2 regions of the Novosphingobium gossypii genome follow, and region 2 is predicted to be linked to the other one. Evidence: riboswitches for the same ligand, from Rfam matches in the RefSeq annotation. Region 2 holds a riboswitch; the other holds the start of a gene.
What was found. Region 2 has a riboswitch for thiamine pyrophosphate ahead of thiC (phosphomethylpyrimidine synthase ThiC). Riboswitches for the same ligand answer to the same signal wherever they lie in the genome.
Positions count from the first base shown of each region.

Region 1: another riboswitch for thiamine pyrophosphate. It lies ahead of GGR40_RS09895 (TonB-dependent receptor); the one in region 2 lies ahead of thiC (phosphomethylpyrimidine synthase ThiC).

Region 1 covers NZ_JBNPXM010000004.1:94,851-102,831, forward strand. The annotation lists gene GGR40_RS09865 (efflux RND transporter periplasmic adaptor subunit) at 1-1,080, opposite strand, end outside; gene GGR40_RS09870 (hypothetical protein) at 1,077-1,457, opposite strand; gene GGR40_RS09875 (TetR/AcrR family transcriptional regulator) at 1,960-2,583, opposite strand; gene GGR40_RS09880 (acetyl-CoA hydrolase/transferase family protein) at 2,720-4,234, opposite strand; gene GGR40_RS09885 (LysR family transcriptional regulator) at 4,349-5,224, shown strand; gene GGR40_RS09890 (sugar transferase) at 5,247-6,026, opposite strand; TPP riboswitch at 6,442-6,551, shown strand; gene GGR40_RS09895 (TonB-dependent receptor) at 6,642-7,981, shown strand, end outside.
Region 2 covers NZ_JBNPXM010000001.1:3,238-11,218, forward strand. The annotation lists gene GGR40_RS00020 (energy transducer TonB) at 1-653, shown strand, start outside; gene GGR40_RS00025 (glycosyltransferase) at 770-2,062, shown strand; gene GGR40_RS00030 (SOS response-associated peptidase family protein) at 2,127-2,744, opposite strand; TPP riboswitch at 2,788-2,899, shown strand; gene thiC (phosphomethylpyrimidine synthase ThiC) at 2,963-4,822, shown strand; gene GGR40_RS00040 (alkylphosphonate utilization protein) at 4,863-5,171, opposite strand; gene GGR40_RS00045 (hypothetical protein) at 5,278-5,565, shown strand; partial or broken gene GGR40_RS00050 (DUF72 domain-containing protein) at 5,562-6,298, shown strand; gene GGR40_RS00055 (hypothetical protein) at 6,335-6,949, shown strand; gene GGR40_RS00060 (YciI-like protein) at 6,990-7,298, shown strand; gene GGR40_RS00065 (DUF4440 domain-containing protein) at 7,295-7,675, shown strand; gene GGR40_RS00070 (hypothetical protein) at 7,835-7,981, shown strand, end outside.

The sequences.
Region 1 (7,981 bases), on a different contig from region 2:
CCCGACCTGCACCGGCTTGGCGGCAACGGTGCGGTCCTTGCCGACGACCATGACCACCTTGCGGGTCTGGTCGGAGCGTACGGCGGCGTCGGGTACCAGCGTGGCTTTGACGGTGCCGCCGTTGGCGAGGCGCATGTTGCCGAACATTCCGGGCGTCAGGAAGCCGTCCTTGTTTTCGAGGCTGGCGCGGACGCGGATGGTGCCGGAACTGGCGTTCAACCCGTTGTCGGTGAAGTCCAGCTTGCCCTTCCAGCGATAGTCCGCCTCGTCCTGAAGGCGCACTTCCACGTCGGGGGCAGCGCCCTTGGCCTTGTCGCGCTGCGCCTTGAGGAACAGCGATTCAGAAGCGTCGAACGTGAAGTAGATCGGGCTGACGGCGTTGATGGTGGTCAGCAGGGTGGCATTCGCTCCGGCATCGCCCGAGACGAGGTTACCTGCATCCACGCGGCGATCCGATACGCGGCCCGAGATCGGCGCGCGCACGGTGGCGAATTCCACATCCAGACTGCGCGAACGCACCCGTGCCTGTGCGGCGGCCAGTGCGGCTTCTGCGGCGCGCACGCGCGAGCGCAGGTTGTCGACTTCGCTGGCTGCCATCGCCTCGTCGCCCTTCAGTCCGGCGACGCGGGCATAATCGGAGCGGGCAAGGGCAAGCGTGGCGCTGGCCGATGCGGCATCTGCCTGCGCCTCGGCCAGAGACGCGCGGTAGGGGCGCGGATCGACCACGAACAGCGCCTGTCCGGCCTGAACATAGTCGCCGTCCCTGAACAGTACCTGCGTTACCGCGCCGGACACCCGCGGGCGTACCTCCACGGTCTTGCTCGGTGCGAAGCGGCCCACGTAGTCGTCCCACTCGGTCACTTCGCGCACCAGCGGATGGGCGACCTGCACGACCGATGGCGGCGGCAGTGCGGCGGCGGGTTCGGTGCCGCCCAGGAATTTCCAGCTCAGCCCGGCAACGGCGACGAGCACCAGCGCGCCGATGGCGATCTGGGCGCGCCGCGAGCCGGTGCGCTGCTGCAAGGTCTGATCGCTGGACGCATATTCGGCAGGAATCTCGAGTTTGGTCGCGACTGTCACGCGGCGATACTCCGGAAAGGGGGGCGATTTCGCCCGATGGTGTCGATGACGGCACCGATCTTGGCCTCGGAGTAACCAGCGTCGCGGGCCTCCTTCAGCGCCGAGACCGGCAGGGTATAACCATGGTGCCAGGCGCGCACGGACAGCCGGCGCAGCGCTTCGAGCCGCTCGTTGGCAAGCATCGGCGAAGGCGGCGTCGGGCCTAGGATCAGGCGCGCCAGCCAGCCCCGCTTGCGCTGCGTTTTCAGGGACTGCATCCCGTCGTTACGCGCCAGAGCGACGATCCGCCGCTCCATCAGGGTCAGCGCATCGACCGGGTGAGACAATGAAATCGGCAGCGCCTGCAACGCTGCATCGGTGAAGTCGATGAAGGCCATGTCCGTTGCTCCTGCGTAAGAAGGGCGAGTGGGGATGTGCCCCGGCGCACACCCCGGGACAGGGGGAAAGGGTGCGCACCGGGGCGGCCTCCGGCTCGGGGCAGCCGGAAGGGTTCGGGGACAAGGCTCTCCCGGCGCCGGACATGCGTATGTCCAGTCGTCGGCAGAAGCCGGTTGTGAGTCATCGAACTGCAAACCGCCCCCTAGTGAAGGATGGTGGGCCTGCAGTTGTCTGGCGGCCGGTCAGGACCGGTCGGTTGGGGAAATACCCGAGGCCGGGGGGAGGCGATTCGGGCGGTTCGTTTCTATACCAGACGGTATATATTCAGGTGAGAGTAACGTCAAGCAGGTTTCTGTACCGACCGGTAGATTAGCCCTCGGGAAAGGTTTTCAAGAGGGTGAATGCCGGTTGAACGAAATTTTTTCGCCGGCGCGAAAAATGCGGCATGTCAGCCGCGACGCTATCGGCCGCCCTTCCTCTACGGGGAAGGTGCGGTCTGCTTCAGCGCCCCGGCCACATCGCTAGGAAAGTGTCGACGCTGCCCTGCAGTTCTTCAGGTTCCGCACCGCTTTGGGCTTTTACCGAAAGGCCCTGAAGCACCGTGGTAAGGCAGCCGGCCAGCTTGGTGGGGCATACCGCGTCCGGCAGATCGCCTTCTTCGCGAGCCTGTTCGAAGCGCTTGATCACCGCCGCTTCCGACGAAGCACGGCGCTTGATGACATCCGCGCGGATCGAATCCGCCTCGGTCGAGCAGGCGACAGTGCTGATCACGCCAAGACAGCCATGGGGATCGCTCTTGCCGCAATGAGTCGCCAGCGCGCCGCTCAGCAGACGTTCGGCCACGCCGCGGGCCGTAGGTGCTTCCAACGCCTTACCCATGTAGGCCAGCTTGTCGCGCTCGTAGAGGTCCAGCGCCTTCTTGAAGAGCGCTTCCTTGTTCCCGAAGCAGGCATAAAGGCTGGGCTTGGTGATGCCCATCGCGTCCGTCAACTCTGCCAGCGATGCGCCTTCATAGCCGCGGCTCCAGAACACCCGCAGCGCGGCTGCAAGGGCCTCGTCAGGATCGAATTCGCGGGGACGGCCCCGGGATCCAGTGGGGCCCACGGAGGGTGCCGAACATTTCATACCGGGCGGTATATAGGTTTGGGGTCCGGCAGAGTCCAGTGTGACCGAACTGTCATTTTGGTGAGCTTTGCGGGTCATGGTTGAAAGCGTTGTAACCTTTGCTTCCTGTCGTCACCCTGAACCCGCGTCAGCCTCATCACCCCGGCAGCATCGTGCCGGTATCGATGAAGCGCTGGTGCCACGAAAGCGCCTCCGCCGGCAACGAAGGTGCATGGCGACCATAAGAGCCATGGTACGCACGGTCATAATAATCGCGCAGGGCGTCGCGATAGATCGGGTGCGCGCAGTTCTCGATGACCAATGCAGCCCGCTTGCGGGGCGTCAGGCCGCGCAAATCCGCCAGGCCCTGCTCGGTGACGAGCACCGCCACGTCCTGCATGATATGATCGACGTGCGCCGCCTGAGGCACGATGGCGGAAATCGCGCCGCCCTTGGCCGTGGACGGCGTCATGAAGATCGAGACATAGGCGTTCCGGGCAAAGTCGCCCGAGCCGCCGATGCCATTCTGGATGCGGCTGCCCATTACACATGTGGAATTGACGTTGCCGTAGATGTCCGCCTCGATCAGCCCGTTCATCGCTATGCAGCCCAGGCGGCGGATCAGTTCGGGATGGTTCGAGATTTCCTGCGGGCGCAGGATCATCCGGCTGCGATAGCGTTCCATTTCGGCGTTGATGCGCTCTGCAGCCTCCGGCGAAAGCGAGAAGGCGGTGGCCGATGCCATGCGCAGCTTGCCGGCGTCGATCAGGTCCAGCATCCCGTCCTGGATGACTTCGGTGTAGGCGGTCAGGTCGTCGAACGGCCCCTTGACCAGGCCGGTCAGCACCGCATTGGCGATGTTGCCCACGCCCGACTGGATCGGCAGCAACGATGCCGGCAGGCGCCCCTTGACTACTTCGTGAGACAGGAACTCGATGATGTGGTCGGCGATCTGCAGCGCGCTGTCATCCGGCGCGGTGAAAGGCAGGTTGCGGTCGGGCGCGTCGGTCTCGACGATGGCGACGATCTTGGCGGGATCGCACTGAAGCGTATCCTGTCCGATGCGATCGTCGGGGCGAACCAGGGGGATCGGTACGCGGTGCGGCGGCAGGGCAGTGCCGTAGTAGATGTCATGCACCCCTTCCAGCGCCGGGTTCTGCCACGAATTGACTTCAAGGATTACGGCTTCGGCGCGGTCCAGCCAGGTCTTGTTGTTGCCCACCGACGACGACGGCACCAGCGAACCGTCGGGCCGGATCGCCGTGACTTCCACCACCGCCACGTCAAGCGGGCCGAGGAACCCCTGCCAGGCCATCGGCGCCACCTGCGACAGATGCATGTCGAGATAATCCATCTCGCCCTTGTTGATGCGTTCTCTCGCGATGGGGTCGGAGTTGTAGGGCAGGCGCAGTTCGATGCCGTCTGCCTTCGCCAGCGCACCGTCAAGCTCGGGCCCGGTGGAAGCGCCGGTCCATACTTTCACCCGCATTGCGCGCCCCGCAGCATGTTCCGCTTCGATCCGTTCGGCCAGCGCCATCGGCACCGCCTTGGGATAGCCGGAGCCGGTGAAGCCGCTCATGCCCACGGTCTGGCCGTGGCGGATGAGCGCGGCGGCGTCGCTTGCGGACATGACCTTCGAACGCAGGTCGGGGCGGGCGATACGGTCTGTCATGAATGGCCTCTCATTGTCTCGCAGCCTTCTGGGCGCTGTAGCACGTTCTTCGATCCGTGCGTCGATGAACACAATAGCTCAATTCAGCACATCACTTGTGCTATATGCGTTCAGATGAGCGACCTGATGAGATCACTGCGCCTGTTCGTCCGCCTTGCCGAGGAAGGCAGCTTCTCCGCATTGGGGCGGCGCCAGAACCTTAGCCACACCACCATATCACGCGCCATCGGCGATCTGGAGGACCATTTCGGCATCCGCCTGTTTCAGCGCACCACCCGCCGCCAGACTTTGACCCGCGACGGCGAAAGGCTGCTGGAACATGCCGTGGCGATCCTGGATCAGGTGGGTATAGCGGAGGCGGACCTTGCAGGTGAAGTTGCCGCCCGTGGCCTTGTGCGCGTCGGAGTGACTACGGCACTGGGCCTGCATTATGCACAGCGGCTGGAAACCCTGCGCGTGGGGCACCCGGACCTGACAGTGGAGTTCCTGGTCGCGGATTGGCGCGAAGCGGCGGCAGGGGGCGGCCTGGATTTGTGGCTACAGGTGGGCGATGCGGACGCCGGGCATGGTATTGCGCTGGGATCCGTACCGCGTGTCTTGGTCGCTGCGCCCGATTACCTTGCGCGCCACGGTGATCCCGAGAATGCGGATGATCTGATGACGCACCAATGTCTGGTCTATGGATACGGCGCCCGCCCCGAGCCGTGGGTCATCGGCGGCAGGGAATTGCGCGTGACAGGCTTCCTGCGCGCCAACAGCAGCGAAGCTGTGCTCCGGGCAGTGCGGGGTGGGCTTGGTATCGGCCTGTTACCGGCAATCCAGGTGGCCGACGATCTGGCGCGCGGGCTGATGCAGCAAGTGCTGCCGACTGCCGCCATTGCGCCTTTGCCCATCTACGTGGCTACCGCCTTTCGCGGGATACGGATGCCGATGCGCGCGCAGGTTGTCATGGACTTCCTTGTCGCGGAGTTCCCCGTCGGGGCGGCATGATCCGCCGCGATCTTCGTCGGCCTTAGAACACTCCGCGCGAAGACAGCACCGCTGGAACCGTACGCAGGCAGATGGCAAAGTCATAGGCCGTCGATTTGCGCATGGCGTAAAAGGCGTCCAGGCGCACGCGGGTTTCGTAAGACACGTCGTTGCGCCCGCTGACCTGCCACAACCCGGTCAGGCCCGGCCTTACCGAGCAGTAGAACGCGAACCTGTCACCGTAGCGCGGTATCTCCGCTTCCACGATGGGGCGCGGGCCGACGATGCTCATGTGGCCGGCAAGGATGTTGAACAGCTGCGGCAGTTCGTCGAGGCTGCTCTTGCGCAGGATGTGGCCCAGCGGCGTGATGCGCGGGTCGCGGCGCAGTTTCTGATCGCGATCCCATTCGGTGCGCGCTTCGGGGCTGCTGGCCAGCAGTTCCGCAAGGACTTCCTGCGAATTGACCACCATGGTGCGGAATTTCAGGCAGGGAAACAGCTTTCCGTCCCGGCCAACGCGCCGCTGGACGAACAGCGCCGGCCCCGGCGTCGAAATCTTGATGGCGATGGCCGTGAGGATGAGAAACGGCAGGAAGACGAGCGCTGCCAGAAACGCCATCATCACATCGAACGTGCGCCCCAAGGCCGTTTGCGGCTGCACAAGAGCAGCTTCTGCGATGCTGGGCAAGGGAAGGGGCGGGGCGGCGGTGGTTTCCGGCTCCGGATTTCGGAACGGGTAAGCCGCCGGATTTTCATAGACGGTAAGCGGGATGGCCGGGCCAGTTCTCACCGTGTCGCGATACTGCGTCGAAAGAGCTTCCATTGAACCTACCCACCTGAACCAAGTGCAATCTCTAGGATTTCTGCGGCATGTTTTGGTTTACGGCATGGTAATAGAAGTTAAGGGGCGGTCAATAAGGCCTTGCTGCAATGCGGCATGACTATTTAGTCCGATTACAATCAAATGTGATCGATTTCGACAAGCGTGCGTTATCCGATTCGGCAAAATGCTCGGTACTTTGTCTCCGATGTTTGCTCCGTTGCGGATAGTTCGTAATTTTAATCGTTCGATTTGGATCATTTACCATGATGCTTTGGTCCATACAGGGACGAAGTGCAATCGATTGCTCGTCGAATGTTCAACTCGATCGACCGAATCGTGGTTAAGAGTTCTTGTCACAGCGAAATCCGCACCTCTTCTTTTAATGCTTTTCAGTCGGTGCCGAACGTCCTAGACGGCCGCACCCCCGGGGGGCCGCTGATGCGCGGCTGAGAGGTGGTCAGCAGACCACGACCCGCTGAACCTGATCCGGTTGACACCGGCGTAGGGAGGGCCAGCGGCGATCCATTGTTTCCGTTGCCCTCCGATTGGAGTGGACGCGACGTTATGATGGCCAAGTTCTCTATTGCCGGCACAACTGCTCTGGCAGTCCCGCTCATGCTGCTTGGATCGCCGGCGTGGGCAGCGGACGCGGAGAACGACGGCGGCACCGATATTCAGGTTATCGGTCATCCAGACCCTGAGGGCCTGCTGCCCGACCAGACCGCGCCCAAGGCGGTCAGCGCCATCTCCGCCGATTTCATCACCAAGCAGGCGCCGACGCTGAACGCATATCAGCTGGTGAACCTGCTGCCGGGCGCCAATGTCTCGACCAGCGATCCTTATGGCCTTTCCGCAACGTCCAGCCTGACGATGCGGGGCATGGGGCAGGACGCGATCGGCGTGCTCATGGAAGGAGCGCCGCAGAACGACATTGGCTACTACGTGGCATACCCGTCGCAGTTCGCCGACGCCGAGAACGTGCGGCAGGTGACGCTGGCGCAGGGGTCGGTGGACATCGATTCGCCCGTCGTCGGCGCCACCGGCGGCCTTCTGTCGCTGACCCTGGACGATCCACGCCCCGAAAGCGGCGCGCTGGTGAACCTGTCGGCAGGTTCGTATGACGAACGACGCGTCTTCGTACGGCTGGACAGCGGAACGATCGGGGCAACCGGCTTGAAGGCCTTCGTCTCCTATTCCAACAACCGCGCTGACAACTGGCGCGGTGCCGGGTACGACAAGCGCCAGCATGTGGACGCCAAGCTGCTGCGCGAATGGGGCGACGGCAACCGCGCCAGCATCGCGGTGTCGTACAACGATGCCAGCACATCGTCCTATCCCAGCCCGACGCTGGCAGACTGGAATGCGTCCGGTCGGGGGTTCAACTACGACCGCCGCTACACCCCCGGCAGCACCAGTTACTGGCGCCTGTACCGCAGCCCGTTCCGCAACATCTATTTCGCCGCGCCGGTGCATCTCAAGCTGAATGACCGGCTGACGTTCGACAGCACGGCCTACCTCCAGTTCGGCCACGGCAACTCGCCTTACGGAACGCAGCTGACCACCACGGGCAACTATCTGGGGACGGAGGAACTCACCCAGGCGGTATCGCTGCCGGGTGCCGTCGATGGCGTTGCTACGGTGCTGGGTAACTGGACCGGCAAGCAGGTGCGCATGGGCGACGTCAGCAAGCTGACGCTGCGGGCGGGCGCACACACGCTGACGGCGGGGCTGTGGTTCGATCGGGGTACCGATCGGGTGACGCAATCCTACACGTCCATCGACGACCGGGGCCGTCCGGTCGATACCTGGGGTTATCAGGACAAGGCGATCCGCACCGCCGACGGGCGGTTGCTGGCCTATGAGAACTTCCGCACGGTGATCGTCAACAAGGGCTTCTTCGTGGCCGACAGCATCGCGCTGACGCCCCGGCTGGGGCTGGATCTGGGCTTCAAGGG
Region 2 (7,981 bases):
GCAAGGTTCTGACGGGCGGCGCGGTCGCCCTGATGCAGGTCGGACTGGCGATTGCGCTGGTCAACGGCTTTGCGGTCAAGTTCTTCGAGAAGGAGAAACCCCCCCGCCTCGCCAGCGAGTTCTTCCCGACCAGACCGGTCGAGCCCGAAATCCTCCCGACGCCGGAAACCAGGCCCGAACAGAAGCTGGTTCGCGATACGCCGATCACCGCGCCGTTGCCCAAGATCGACGTCGCGCCGCTGCCCGACATCACCGGCGTCGCCATCGATCCGATGCCGACCGGCAGCGGCCTCGACCTCGATCGCGGGCTGGTCCCGCCTTCGTCCACGCCCAGCGATCCGCCCGCGCGCTTTGCGCCCAGGACGGCCAAGCCGCGCGGCAACGTGGCAGGGTGGGTGACGACTTCGGATTATCCCACGGCGGATATCCGCGCCGGGCACACCGGAACCGTGCGGTTCCGCCTTGCCATCGACGCGAACGGGCGGGTGAGCGACTGCACCATCACCCAGTCCAGCGGTTTCCCCGGGCTCGATGCCGCTACCTGCCGCAACGTCAGCAAACGTGCCCGGTTCGATGCGGCAAGCGATGCCACCGGCGGTCGGACGGCAGGCACTTACGATGGCACCATCCGCTGGGTGATCCCGAACGACTGACGGACCTGAACAACTCGGGGGTGGCCCGGTCGTCGTTTGCGCGGCGGCCGGGCTTCGGCTTTCCCGTAGGCGCAGGTGGACAAGCGATTCACCATGTTAGTCCTAGCCTTGGCGGCATGATCCCCAAGACCTTCCACTTCATCTGGGTCGGCGACGAAAGCAGGCGTCCCGACAACTGCATCGACACCTGGCGCCGCGCGCATCCCGACTGGCAGTTCCGCCTATGGGGCAATGCGGAACTGGGGGACCGTAATTGGGTCAACGCACGCCACATGGCCGAAATGGGCGCGCGCGAACTGAACGGCGTGGCCGACATGATGCGCTGGGAAATCCTGCTGGAGCACGGCGGCGTAGTGTTCGACGCCGATTCGGTCTGCGCCCGCCCGCTCGACGACTGGCTGCTCGATTGCGAGGCGTTCGCCTGCTGGGAAAGCGAGATCGCGCGGCCCGGCCTGATCGCTGCAGGCTATTTCGGTTGCGGCGCAGGCAACCCTTTCGTTCGCCGCATCGTAGAGGACATCGCCGCATCGCCGACGGTGACGGACGCGATGGCATGGCAGACGGTGGGGCCGCAGCGGCTGACCGACTGCTATCGCAAGTTCGCCTACACGCCGCTGCGCATCTACCCGAGCCACTACTTCATTCCGCGCCACTTCACCGGCGTGACCTATGAGGGTGCCGATCCGGTCTATGCGCACCAGCTCTGGGGATCGACCCTGCGCGGGTATGAAACGATGCACGCGATCGACGTATCCGAAGTCGCCGCGCCGGTTCCAGATGCGCCCATCTCACCGCTGGAGCGGATTCATGCGCCCTACTTCCTCCAACGGGTGCCGGTGGGATCGGAACTGGCGGATCTGGGGCGGCTGGAGGTGTTGGCGGGCCTCTGCGCCGGGCAGCGGGTGCTGCACCTTGGCTGTGCCGACTGGCCCATCACCGACCCGGCTACATCCTTGCACGTTGCGCTGGAGCCGCATTGTGCGCGACTGGACGGCCTCGACCCGCATGGCGAGGCACTGGAGGCGCTGCGCCCGCACGTCTCAGGGGCACTGTTCACCGATATCGCGCAGGTGACCGGCAGCTACGACGTCGTGCTGGTCCCCGAAGTCATGGAGCATGTCCCCGACATCGCCGCTTTTCTGGCCGATGTGGAGGCGATTGACGCGCCGCTGTTCCTCATATCCGTGCCCGACGCATTCCAGTGCCGCACCCGCCACTTCGATTACGACACCGAGGCCGGGGTGTTCCTGGAAGGCGTCCACCCCGATCACAACCACTGGTATTCGCCCTATACCTTCGCCAACACGCTGGCGAAGTACAGCAACCTGCATCTGGAACGGATGTGGTTCTTCAACCAAATTTCTCTGCTGGCGCTGCTGAGCAAGCGGGAACAATCCGCGGCGGCGTGACTTTCGAAGGTGTGTCCCCGGTCAAGGGCGGTTTCTTCGACGAAGAGGCCGCCCTTCCAACGTTTTAGCGCACCGTCATCAGCGAGGACGAATAGGGCTGCACCAGCGCTCTGGCCCGGTCCCACCCACCGCGCAGCCACGTGCTCTGCACCGCTGCGTCGGCGGGCAGGATCACCGGCATCGTCTCACGCCCCTCTGCCCGAAGCGCCGCGTTGGCGGGACAGGCCAGCAGCGCGAAGGAGGGGATCTCGCTGTCCTTCCATACCGCCGCCATGGCGAACACCGGCTGGTCGGCGCATCCGAACCACGCCTGTCGCCGCTTGCCGTCAGTGGGGGAAGGGCGACCCCATTCCATGAAGGCGGTGGCCGGGACCAGGCAGCGGAACTCGCTGTTGCGCAAGTTGCCGATCCAGAACGGGCTTTCCAGATTGCGCACCGTCAGAATGCCGCGCGCCTCATGCACCGAGGGCGGTGGGGGCACGCCCCATAGACGGGGGATCATCCGGCGCGGCGTGCGGTGCTGCGGGCGTGGCCCGGCGATTGCCTCCCGGCCCGCCGTGATCGCCGGCGCGAACTGCCCCGGTGCGATGTGGCCGCCGTCCCAGGGGTCGTTCCCGGATTCGGCACCGAACTGGTGCGCGACTTCGGGGGCGGGGGCGTCAAGGCGATAAAGCATCGGCATTGCGCAGGGCACTAGACCTGTGGCCTGACCGCGTCTATCTTCGCCCTCGTCCCCGGGGAGCCAGCAAGTGGCTGAGAGTTGTGGGTATGCTCCACAAGACCCGTCGAACCTGAACCCGTTAATACGGGCGGAGGAAGTGGAGCGTCGGGTGGAGAACCGTGTTCACGCCTGCGGTTGCATCTCTTTTTCCGTCCCATGGAAAAACAGAGAGGCATTCCATGGCAGACGTAAATTCCAGGCTTGAAATCGGTGTCACCACCGGCCCCATACGCGGATCGCGCAAAATCCACGTCGGCCCCTTGCGCGTGGCCATGCGCGAGATCCACCTTGAACCCGGCAGCGGCGAGCCGCCAGTGCGGGTCTACGATACTTCTGGCCCCTACACCGATCCCGATGCGACGATCGATATCTCGGCGGGCCTTCCCCCAAAGCGGCGCGAGTGGATTCTGGCGCGCGGGGACGTGGAGGATTACGCCGCCCGCGCAGTGAAGCCCGAGGACAATGGCCTGAAAGGGCCGGATCGCTCAGCGGGCGTACCGGGCTTTCCCAACGTGGTGCAGCGGCCGCTGCGCGCAAAGGCGGGGGGCAACGTCAGCCAGATGCACTACGCCCGGCGCGGCATCATCACGCCCGAGATGGAGTACGTGGCCGAGCGCGAAAACCTGGGCCGCGCGATGCTGCGCGAATACGCGCGCGACGGCAACGACTGGGGCGCGGCCATTCCCGACTACGTAACGCCAGAATTCGTGCGCGAGGAAGTGGCGCGGGGCCGGGCCATCATCCCCAGCAACATCAACCATCCCGAAAGCGAACCGATGGCGATCGGTCGCAATTTCCTGGTGAAGATCAACGCCAACATCGGCAACTCCGCCGTCGCATCCGACGTGGCGATCGAGGTCGACAAGATGGTCTGGTCCACCCGCTGGGGCGCCGACACGGTCATGGACCTGTCGACCGGACGCAACATCCACGACACCCGCGAATGGATCATCCGCAACAGCCCCGTGCCGATCGGGACGGTGCCGATCTATCAGGCGCTGGAAAAGGTCGGCGGCGTGGCCGAAGACCTGACCTGGGACGTGTTCCGCGACACCCTGATCGAACAGGCGGAGCAGGGCGTGGATTACTTCACCATCCATGCGGGGGTGCGCCTGCCCTTCGTACCGCTGGCGGCGAAGCGCGTTACCGGGATCGTCAGCCGTGGCGGTTCGATCATGGCCAAGTGGTGCCTGGCGCATCACCGGGAATCGTTCCTCTACGAACATTTCGACGAGATCACCGAGATCATGAAGGCCTACGATGTCGCCTATTCCCTGGGCGACGGACTGCGGCCCGGCTCCATCGCCGACGCCAACGACGAAGCGCAGTTCGCCGAGCTTTACACGCTGGGCGAACTGACGAAGCGGGCGTGGGCGCAGGACGTGCAGGTGATGATCGAGGGGCCGGGCCATGTGCCGATGCACAAGGTCAGGGAGAACATGGAAAAGCAACTGGCCGCCTGCGGTGAAGCGCCGTTCTACACGCTAGGGCCGCTCGTCACCGACATTGCGCCGGGCTACGATCACATCACCAGCGGCATCGGCGCGGCGATGATCGGATGGTACGGCACGGCGATGCTCTGCTACGTGACGCCCAAGGAACACCTTGGCCTGCCTGACCGCGACGACGTGAAGGTGGGCGTCGTCACCTACAAGCTGGCCGCCCACGCCGCCGATCTTGCCAAAGGACACCCGGCGGCGCGCGTGCGAGACGATGCCCTGTCCCGCGCTCGCTTCGAGTTCCGCTGGCGCGACCAGTTCAACCTGTCGCTCGACCCCGATACGGCAGAACAATACCACGACCAGACCCTGCCCGCCGAGGGGGCCAAGTCAGCACACTTCTGTTCCATGTGCGGCCCCAAGTTCTGCTCGATGAAGATCAGTCAGGAAGTGCGCGAGTTCGCGGCAACGCAGAACGCACCGGTCGAAACCTTCGTCGCCGTAGAAGACGCGGAAGCCGGCATGGCGCAGATGAGCAAGGTGTTCCGCGAAACGGGCAGCGAACTCTACATGGGTTCAGGCGGCCGCGAACACGATTGAGAATGCCGTCGTCCCGGACTTGATCCGGGACGACGCAGCCTTACCGCTTGCGCACGAATTCGGCGCGCAGGACCAGCCCTTTGATGCCGGGATAGCGGCAGTCGATCTCCTGCGCGTCGCCGGTCAGCCGGATGGAGGGGATCACGGTGCCGCGCTTCAGGGTCTGGCCTGCGCCTTTGACGTCCAGATCTTTGATCAGCGTCACCGAATCTCCGTCCGCCAGCGGGTTGCCCACGGCGTCGCGCACTTCGACGGTGTCCGCCGCCGCGCGCCGGGCGGCCAGCTCGGACGCGGGGAGCCATTCGCCGCTGTCCTCGTCGTAGATGTAGTCCTCTTCGTCGTTCGTCACGCGGGCAATCTCCTCCGGCTGCGCCTTGGCAGGCCGGGGACGATTTGACCAGCTTCGCAGCGGGGCAGGGTGTGCTAGGTTGCGGTCTCCCAACGGAGAATCCTGCATGCGCCGTGACGATGCCGCCGACTGGATGAAACTGGCCCACGACAGCTACTGGCTATGGGCGGAAAGCCTGATGGTCATGGGCATGCGCACCACCGACATGATGACCGGGCGCGGCAGCGATCGCGAGAATCGGCTGATGGTGTCGGAAAAGGTCAAGGCCGCCACCGAAGTGGGGATGATGCTGGCAACCGCAGGCGTCTCTCCGAAAAGCGCAGGGAAAGCGGTGCGCCACTATCGCTGCAAGGTCAGCGCCAATCGCAGGCGGCTGGCGCGGAAGAAGACATGAGCGTGCATGTCGGCATCGGCGGCTGGACCTATGAGCCTTGGCGCGGGCTGTTCTATCCCAAGGGCCTGCCGCAGACGCGCGAACTGGCCTACGTCGGCGAACACCTGACCGGCACCGAGATCAACGCCACCTTCTATCGCGGGCAAAGCCCGGCCAGCTTCGCCAAATGGCGCGATGCCGTACCGCAAGGCTTCCGTTTTGCCCTGAAGGGCAGCCGCTACTGCACCAACCGCAAGGACTTGTCTGAAGCAGGCGAAAGCGTCGCCCGGTTCATGGCGCAGGGACTGACTGAGCTGGGTGACAAGCTCGGCCCCATCAACTGGCAGCTCGCGGCGACAAAGAAATTCGACGCGGCGGAGATCGCCGCCTTTCTCGCCCTGCTGCCCGGCAACCATGACGGGCTGGACGTACGTCACGCCATAGAGCCGCGGCACGAGAGCTTCGACAACCTGCATTCTTCGACTTGTGCCGCAAGGCCGCAGTGGCCGTGGTGCTGGCCGACTCGCCCAAGTATGCAGTGCTGGACGCGCCCGACTGCGCGCCCTTCGTCTATGCGCGCCTGCAGAATGCCCGTGCCGAGCTGAAAACGGGGTACCCGGATGCGGAACTGGATGGCTGGGCCGGGCGCGTGGCGGGCTGGGACAAAGAGCGCCGGGACGTCTTCGCGTTCTTCATCAATGGCGCCAAGGAACGCGCACCGGCGGCGGCCATGGCGCTCATCGCAAAACTCTGACGGCAACTTCGCCGTAAACCGTTCGTTGGAGCTGATATGAAACAGATCGCTTCGCTCACCGCCATCGCCTTCCTTGCGCTTGCCGCATGTTCGTCCGGCAAGCAGGAGCCTGCCCCCAGCGCGTCGGCCAGCGACGATGCGGCCGTCGAAGCGATTCCGCCCGAGGTCGGCACCGAGACTGCGTCCGAAAGCGCGACGACGGCAACGCCGACTGCCGCGGCGGATGTGCTGGGTCTCGAAGGCTTGGGAGCGCTCAAGATCGGCCAGCCGGTCCCGAAGGGCGGCACCTGGGCAGAGCGCGGCGCGCAAACCGGCGACGCCTGCCGTACGGTCAGTTCCCCCGATTATCCGGGCGTCTATGCCATCGTAGAGAACGGCAAGGTGCAGCGCATCACGGTTGGCGGAACCTCGAAGGTGAAACTGGCCGAAGGCGTCGGGATCGGCGCGACCGAAAAGGATGTGAAGGGCTGGTTCGGGGGCTTCCGCGAAGAGCCGCACAAGTACGAGGCCGCGCCCGCCAAATACCTCACCGCCCCCAACGCGCGTCCGGGCGAATCGGCGCTGCGCTTTGAAATCGGGCAGGATCGACGCGTATCGCTGATCCACGTCGGCCAGATGCCTGCGCTCGGCTATGTCGAGGGTTGCGCCTGAGGGGCTTCTCAATGCGCCGATCCTGGGCAAAGGTCGGCGCATGAACCACTATCTGCTGACCTATCACCTCGCCCCTGACTACCTTGAACGCCGGGGCGAGTTTCGCGCCGAGCACCTGGCAGCCGCGTGGGCCGCTGCCGAGCGGGGCGAACTGCTGCTGGGCGGCGCGGTGGAAGAACCGCTGGATACCGCCATGCTGCTGTTTGCGGGCGACGGACCCGACGCTGCCGCAGCCTTCGCTGAAGCTGATCCCTATGTGGTCAATGGACTGGTGGAGCGCTGGAGCGTACGGCGCTGGGCCACCGTCGTGGGCGGGGAAGCCGCATCTCCGGTGCGATCGGCAGCATGACCGAACTTGCCATCCGCGCCCGCCGCGCCGCCTTCAACCGCGCTATTGCAGACGGTGATGCGGCTGCCATCGGGCCTCTTCTGGCGAAGGATTGCGTGATGATCACCGGCACCGACAGCGCCGTCATTGCCGGTCGGATGGGACAGGTGAAGGTATGGCGGCGCGAGTTTTCCCATGCAGGGCGGCTTGTCTACCTGCGCAGGCTCGAAAGCGTCATCCTCTCGCCGGTGGAGCCCATCGCTATGGAGAGCGGACATTGGCAAGGTGCTGCGCCGGGTTCGGAAACAATCGCCGCCTCAGGCACTTATGCGGCAAAATGGCGTGAAGTGGCGGGCGAATGGGTGATCGAAGCAGAAGTCTTTGTGACGCTTGCGTGAAAGGGTTTCCTCAAGCGGAAGAGTTCGGTTAAAGGCGCGGTGCAACCCGGCGCGCGGGTATCGTGCGTGCTTCGGGCTTGCGGGGATGCATGATGTTGGCGACCGGCCCGCCGAAGCGCACGCGAACCGTCGTGCGCGCGGGTATGCGAGGACGTGCCGATGATGCAGGATGCCGCCGCCGAAACCCTGATCCGTGATGCGGGCCAGCTGTGGATGGAAGCCGGGTCTGTGATCGCCCTGCGCAGCGCACGCATCACGTTCGGCGACCCCGATGCCGCCGACGAAATGGTCCGCATGGTTACTGAA